2 regions of the Rhodobacter sp. CZR27 genome follow, and region 2 is predicted to be linked to the other one. Evidence: riboswitches for the same ligand, from Rfam matches in the RefSeq annotation. Region 2 holds a riboswitch; the other holds the start of a gene.

Region 1 (3,327 bases), 770 kb from region 2:
TGCCCGCGGCCCCTGCCTGCCGCACCGCCGCCGCATCGCCAGGGCCAAGGCCACCGATCGCCACCGCCGGAACAGGCGCGGCGGCGACCAGCGCGGCCAGCCCCTCGAAGCCGATGGGCGGCGCGTGGTCGGGCTTCGAGGCGGTCGCCCGCACCGGCCCGGCGCCGACATAGTCCACGAGGCCGAGCGGCATGGCCTTCACATGCTCCAGCCGTTCGACGGAAAGACCCAGCAGCCGGTCAGGGCCGAGCCGCCGCCGCGCCTCCTCGACCGGCAGATCGCCCTGCCCGACATGCAGACCCGCCGCACCCGAGGCCAGCACCACCTCGACCCGGTCGTTCACGATCAGCGGCACGCCGAACGGCGCAAGCATCGCGACCAGCCGGCGGGCGCGGTCGATCAGATCGGCGTCCGGCGCCTGCTTGTCGCGCAACTGCACCAGCGTCGCGCCGCCCCGGACGGCGGCAAGGACCAGATCCTCGAGCCCCTCGCCCCCGTCCGGCGTCACGAAATAGAGCGAGAGGTTCATGCCGCCTCCACCCGCGCGCCGCGGTCGAGGTCTGCAGCGGTCAGCCCGTGCAGCGCGTCGAGGAAGCGGACCTGGAAGCTGCCCGGCCCCTCGGCCCCATGGGCCGCGCGTTCCCCGGCAAGGCCGAAGAAGGCGAGCGCCGCCACCGTCGCCTCGAGCCTCGGCTGGCCGCTGACGAAGGCGCCGACGATGCCGGTCAGCGAACAGCCAAGCGCGGTGACCTTCGGCATCAGCGCATGGCCATTGGCGCAGCGGAAGGCGCGGACGCCATCGGTGACGAAATCGACCGGCCCCGTCACCGCCACCACCGCCCCGGAGGATGCCGCGAGCCGCCGCGCGCCATCTTCCGCCGCGGCGACCGGGTCGGCGCTGTCGGCGCCCTTGCCGCGCGCCCCGGCCCCGGCGAGGGCAAGGATCTCCGAGGCATTGCCGCGGATCACCGCGGGCTTCAGCGCCAGAAGCCGCGCGCCCAGATCGCGCCGGAACGCCGTGGCCCCCACCGCCACCGGATCGAGCACCCATGGCCGCCCCGCCGCCGCGGCGCCTTCGGCCGCCGCGACCATGCCCTCGATCCAGCGCGGGCTGGGCGTGCCCATGTTGATGGTCAGGACATGCGCGATGCCGGCGAACTCGGCCGATTCCTCGGCGTCATGCACCATGGCGGGCGAGGCGCCCGCCGCCAGCAGCACGTTCGCCATGACGTTCATCGCCACGAAATTGGTGATGCACTGCACCAGCGGCGCCGTGCGCCGCATCGTGTCGAGATAGGCTCCGCAGTTCTCCATCGCTCTCCTTCCGCAGAGGGAGAACGAGGGCATGCATCCATGGGGGGACCTGCAGCACCGCGACTTCCTCCGCCAGCATGACCTGGTTCAGGTTCAAAGGGTGCTTCTCAGCCCGGATGCCCGGACGCCCCTGTCACAGCCACAGGCTTAGCGCGAAGAAGAGGCGCGGCGCAAGTCCCGCCGCGCGGAACGGGTCAGCGAAGGCCGGTCTCTTCCAGAAGGCCCATCCGCTTGGCCTCGTAATAGTAGCCCTTGCGATACCACTCGATCGCCCGCTCCTCGTTGCCGCGGGACACGAGCCAGGCGCCGCGCAGGTATTTCCCGCCATAGCGCAGGTTGGTCTCGGCATCGAGCAGGCTTTCCGCCGGCCCGCGATGGCCCATCGTGCGCGCGGTCTGCGGCGCGATCTGCATGAGCCCCATGTAGGGGCCGTTGCGCGCGGCCGGGTTGTAGCCGCTTTCGTGCCGCACCACGCGGTGCATCAGCGACGGCGGCACCTGATACTGCCGCGCGTAATCGGTCACCAAGCGCATCACCTCGGGGGATCCCGAGGGTCCGCGGGTCGGAGCCGGCTCGCGGTCCCCTCCGCCACAGCCCGCCAACATTAGCGCCACCGCGACAGCCGCGGCGCCCATCCTGCCCTTCATCCTGCCTGTCCCTCTGCTGCCTTCACGACGGCTTGCAATTCGTCCCACACGTTCGGTGCGGCGACGAGCACCATGCCACCACCGGGGCATTTCGGGAAGGGGGCGGATCGTCCGCCCGCCTCCTCGACCATCAGAAGCGCCGCAAGGCAGTCCCAGGGATGCATGTGCGGCTCGTAATAGCCGCCAAGCCGGCCCGCCGCGACCGAGGCGAGCATGATCGCGCCCGAGCCGTTGCGGTAGAAGATGCCACCGCGGCGCATGAGTTCCCGCACCAGCGCCGAGGCGAAATCCGGGGATGTGCGGTGGCTTGCGCCCAGCGCCACGTTGCAGTTCGAGATCCGCAGGTCAGGCCGCGCGGTCAGGCGCTGGCCGTTGAGATGGGCGCCGTGGCCGCGGCGCGCGGTGAAGGTCTCCTGCGCCAGCGGATGCTCGATCACGCCGGCGACCGTCTCGCCGTCCCGCACCAGCGCGAGCACCACGCACCAGTGCGGCAAACCGGCAAGGAAGGGCGAGGTGCCGTCGATCGGGTCGATCACCCAGGTGAAGCCGCTGCTGCCCTCCTGCGCGCCATGCTCCTCGCCCAGAAAGCCGTCCTCGGGGAACGCTGCGGCGAGGCGGTCGCGGATCAGCGTCTCGACCTCGCGGTCGGCGCGGCTGACGATGTCCTGCGGGCTGGCCTTGGCCTCGATGGCAAGGCTCTCGCGGTGCGCGAAGAAATCGAGCGCGAGGCGCCCGGCTTCCGCCGCCACCTCCTGTGCAGCGTCGAGACGGGCGGCGACGGGATCGGTCAAGCGGTTGTCCTCATGTGTGTTTCGGCGCCTGATGCCAGCGCCAGGCATCGGCGATCATGTGCGGCAGGGTCGACAGGCCCGGCTCCCACCCAAGCTCCTTCACCGCGCGTTCCGAGCCGCAGACCAGCGCCGTCGCGTCGCCCGGCCGGCGGTCGCCATAGACGATGGGAACCTCGCGGTTGGTGACGGCGCGCGAATGCTCGATCACCTCGCGGACCGAGAAGCCGCGCCCGGTGCCAAGGCAGAACACCCGGCTCGCCCCGCCGTCGAGCAGCCGGTTCAGCCCCAGCACATGCGCCTGCGCCAGATCCATCACGTGCACATAGTCGCGGATGCAGGTGCCGTCATGCGTCGGATAATCGGTGCCGAAGACGGTCAGCGCCGGCCGCTTGCCCGCCACAGCATCCAGCATCAGCGGGATCAGATGCGTCTCGGGCTCGTGCTGCTCGCCGATCTCGGCCTCGGGGTCGGCGCCCGCCACGTTGAAATAGCGGAAGATCGTGTGATTGAGCCCGAAGGAAGCGCCGAAGTTGGCCAGCATCTCCTCGATGGCGCGCTTCGAGGCGCCATAGGCG
Region 2 (3,327 bases):
ACACGGGCGGCAGGCCCAGCGCCTCCAGCCCGCGGTTCAGCAGGCCCGAGCGTCCGAAGACCGCCAGCAGGCCCAGGACCGCCACGATGACCGGCAACAGGAAGGGCGCGCCCAGCAGGGCGATCAGCAGGCCGCGCCCCGGAAAGCGCCGCCGCGCCAAGGCGCGCGCGACCGGCACCGCCAGCGCGACCGACACCACGGCCGACAGCGCCGCCTGGGTCAGCGTGAAGCGCACCGCCGCCCAGTCCGCCGGGCCGAGGCCCGCAGCATCGCCCGCCCGCGCCAACACCAGCGCGAGCGGCCCCAGCGTCAGCGCAACCAGCGCCGCGCCGAGGCTCAGCGCGAGAGCGCGGACTGCCATTCGGCCAGCGCCCCCTGCCGCAGGGCCCGGGCCTCCTCGGGCGGCAGCAGCAGCGAACGGGCGGGCTGCACCAGCGTGTCGAAGCCCGCGGGCAGCCCGGCCTGCGGCCGCTTGGCCGGATACATCCAGTTCGTGGTGGGGATCACCGACTGCACCGGCTCTTCCAGCAGGAAGCGCAGGAAGCGGTCGGCCAGTTCCGGCTGATCGGTCGAGGCGAGCTTGCCCGCGACCTCGACCTGCAGATAGTGCCCCTCGGCGAAGGCGGCGGCGGCCTTGCTGTCGTCCTTCTCGGAGATCAGGTGATAGGCTGGCGAGGTGGTGTAGCTCAGCACCATGTCGGCCTCGCCCTCGAGGAACAGGCCATAGGCCTCGGACCAGCCGGGCGTGACGGTCACGATGTTGTCGGCCAGCCCCTGCCAGATCCCGGCTGCGCGGTCGCCGTAGGCTGCCTTGACCCACATCAGCAGCCCGAGACCGGGGGTCGAGCTGCGCGGGTCCTGGATCACGATCGTCGCATCCGACGCCGCCAGTTCCTCGAACGAGGCCGAAACCTTGGCCATGTCGCGTTTGTGGACGAAGGCGAACCAGCCCCAGTCGAAGGGCAGGAACAGCGGGTCCTGCCACGCCACCGGCAGGTCGAGCGTCGCCTCGATGCCATGCGGTGCGAAGAGGTCCGTGGCCGCCGCCGCGGCGGTCAGGTTGGTGTCGAGGCCCAGCACCACATCGGCCTCGGTCCGTGCGCCCTCCAGCTGGACGCGCGCGAGCAGCGCCGCACCGTCACCCGCGCCGATCAGGCGCAGGTCGCAGCCGCAGACAGCCTCGAAGGCGGTCTCGACCGCCGGGCCGGGGCCCCATTCCGAGGTAAAGCTGTCATAGGTCAGCACGGTCAACACGGGGGTCTCGGCGGCCGCCACAGTGGCCGTCAGCACGAAACCCGCAGCAAGCACAGGAAGTTTCATCGCATCCTCTTCTCACGTCGGGCGGAGTCGGGATGGAGGATCCATGCACCTTCCCTCCGCCGGTCCTAACCGGGTCAGGTTCAACGGGTTCGCTTGCGCATCTCAGCCCTTCCGGGCACCCCGAGGTATCACCGACCATATCGGCCCGCCCCGCCGCCGCAAGGACAAAGGCGGGATTGCGGCGCAGAATCCGGTTCCCCGGCGGCGGCTTCTGTCCTATGGCTCGGCCCAAACGGGGACATCGCCATGAGCTTCAACACCTTCGGCCACCTCTTCCGCGTCACCACCTGGGGCGAGAGCCACGGCCCCGCGCTTGGCGCCACGGTGGACGGCTGCCCGCCCGGCATCGCCATCGAGCCTGCCGCAATCCAGCACTGGCTGGACCGCAGGAAGCCCGGGCAGAGCCGCTTCACCACCCAGCGGCAGGAGCCTGACGAGGTCCGCATCCTCTCCGGCACCTTCGAGGGCCGGTCCACCGGCACGCCGATCCAATTGATGATCGAGAACACCGACCAGCGCTCGAAGGACTATGGCGATATCGCCCAGAGCTTCCGGCCCGGCCATGCCGACATCACCTATCACTGGAAATACGGCCTGCGGGACCATCGCGGCGGCGGGCGCTCCTCGGCGCGCGAGACGGCGGCGCGGGTCGCCGCGGGCGGCATTGCCCGGGCGGCGCTGGCCGCGCTGGTGCCAGAGTTGAGGATAACCGGCTACATGGTCCAGATCGGCCCGCATGGCATCGACCCCGCCCGGTTCGACGCCTCCGAGATCGAGCGCAACCCGTTCTGGTGCCCGGATGCCGAAACCGCCGCCCGCTGGAGCGATTATCTCGACGACCTGCGCAAGGCGCATGACTCGGTCGGTGCCATCGTCGAGGTGCGGGCCTCGGGCGTGCCGGCGGGCCTCGGTGCGCCGATCTATGGCAAGCTCGACAGCGACCTTGCCGCAGCGATGATGTCGATCAACGCCGTGAAGGGGGTCGAGATCGGCGAGGGCATGGCGGCAGCCACGCTCACCGGCAGCGCCAATGCCGACGAGATCCGCATGGGGCCGAATGGTCCGCAGTTCCTGTCGAACCACGCGGGCGGCATCCTCGGCGGGATTTCGACGGGACAGGACGTGGTGGTGCGCTTCGCGGTGAAGCCCACGTCGTCGATCCTCACCCCGCGCCGCTCGGTCAATGTCGAGGGCCGGGAGGTCGATGTGGTGACGAAGGGTCGCCACGATCCCTGCGTGGGCATCCGGGCCGTCCCGGTGGGCGAGGCGATGATGGCCTGCGTGCTGCTCGACCATCTGCTGCTGGACCGTGGCCAGACCGGCGGGGCGCGCGGCCGGATCGGTCAGGGCGCCTGACGCTCCGGCATCTTCGACATCTGCACCGCGAGGATGCCGGCCGCGATCACCACGACGCCCACGGCATCCCAGATCCCCATCCGCTCGCCCAGAAGCACGGCCGCCACCGCCACCCCGAAGAACGGGTTGAGGAAGTGGAAGGTCGCCGCCCGCACCGCTCCGATGCGCCCGACCAACAGGAACCAGATCCAGGTGGCAAGCAAGCCCGGCACCAGCGTGGTATAGGCGAAGGCCAGCACGAGGCTCGCGCTCCAGCGGACTTCGGGCGCGCCTTCCGTCAGCACCGCCACCGGGGCCAGCGCGGCCGCCCCCACCAGCATCTGCAGCCCCACGATCATCAGCAGGTTCCCGCCCGAGGAGGCCACCCGCACCGTCAGGGTGGCCGCCGTCAATGCGATCACGCCGATGGCGCAAAGCAGGAAACCCAGCAGATCCTCGCCGCCCGACAGCCGCGTGCCCATGATCAGCGCGACGCCCGTCATCCCGGCGACAAGGCCCAGGGCGGTCAGCGGCCGCAGGCGCTCGCGGAAGATCAGCCAGCCTGCCAGCGCCACCAGCAGCGGCATGGTCGAGGCGACGATGGCCGCGAAGCTCGCGCTCACCCAGCGCATGGCGACGAAGTTCACGCCCAGATAAAGCGCGTTCTGGCAC

The links. A riboswitch is a leader RNA that binds a small molecule or an ion and turns the genes downstream of it on or off. The one in region 2 is predicted to bind thiamine pyrophosphate.
Region 1: linked by a shared signal. The riboswitch ahead of thiM (hydroxyethylthiazole kinase) and the one ahead of thiB (thiamine ABC transporter substrate binding subunit) in region 2 are both predicted to bind thiamine pyrophosphate.

What each region holds. Positions count from the first base shown of each region.
Region 1 covers NZ_CP023548.1:546,205-549,531, reverse strand. The annotation lists gene thiE (thiamine phosphate synthase) at 1-529, opposite strand, end outside; gene thiM (hydroxyethylthiazole kinase) at 526-1,314, opposite strand; TPP riboswitch at 1,362-1,456, opposite strand; gene CK951_RS02865 (lytic transglycosylase domain-containing protein) at 1,509-1,961, opposite strand; gene CK951_RS02860 (inositol monophosphatase family protein) at 1,958-2,752, opposite strand; gene galE (UDP-glucose 4-epimerase GalE) at 2,763-3,327, opposite strand, start outside.
Region 2 covers NZ_CP023548.1:3,115,944-3,119,270, forward strand. The annotation lists gene CK951_RS15125 (thiamine/thiamine pyrophosphate ABC transporter permease ThiP) at 1-361, opposite strand, end outside; gene thiB (thiamine ABC transporter substrate binding subunit) at 337-1,320, opposite strand; TPP riboswitch at 1,355-1,453, opposite strand; gene aroC (chorismate synthase) at 1,567-2,676, shown strand; gene CK951_RS15140 (DMT family transporter) at 2,664-3,327, opposite strand, start outside.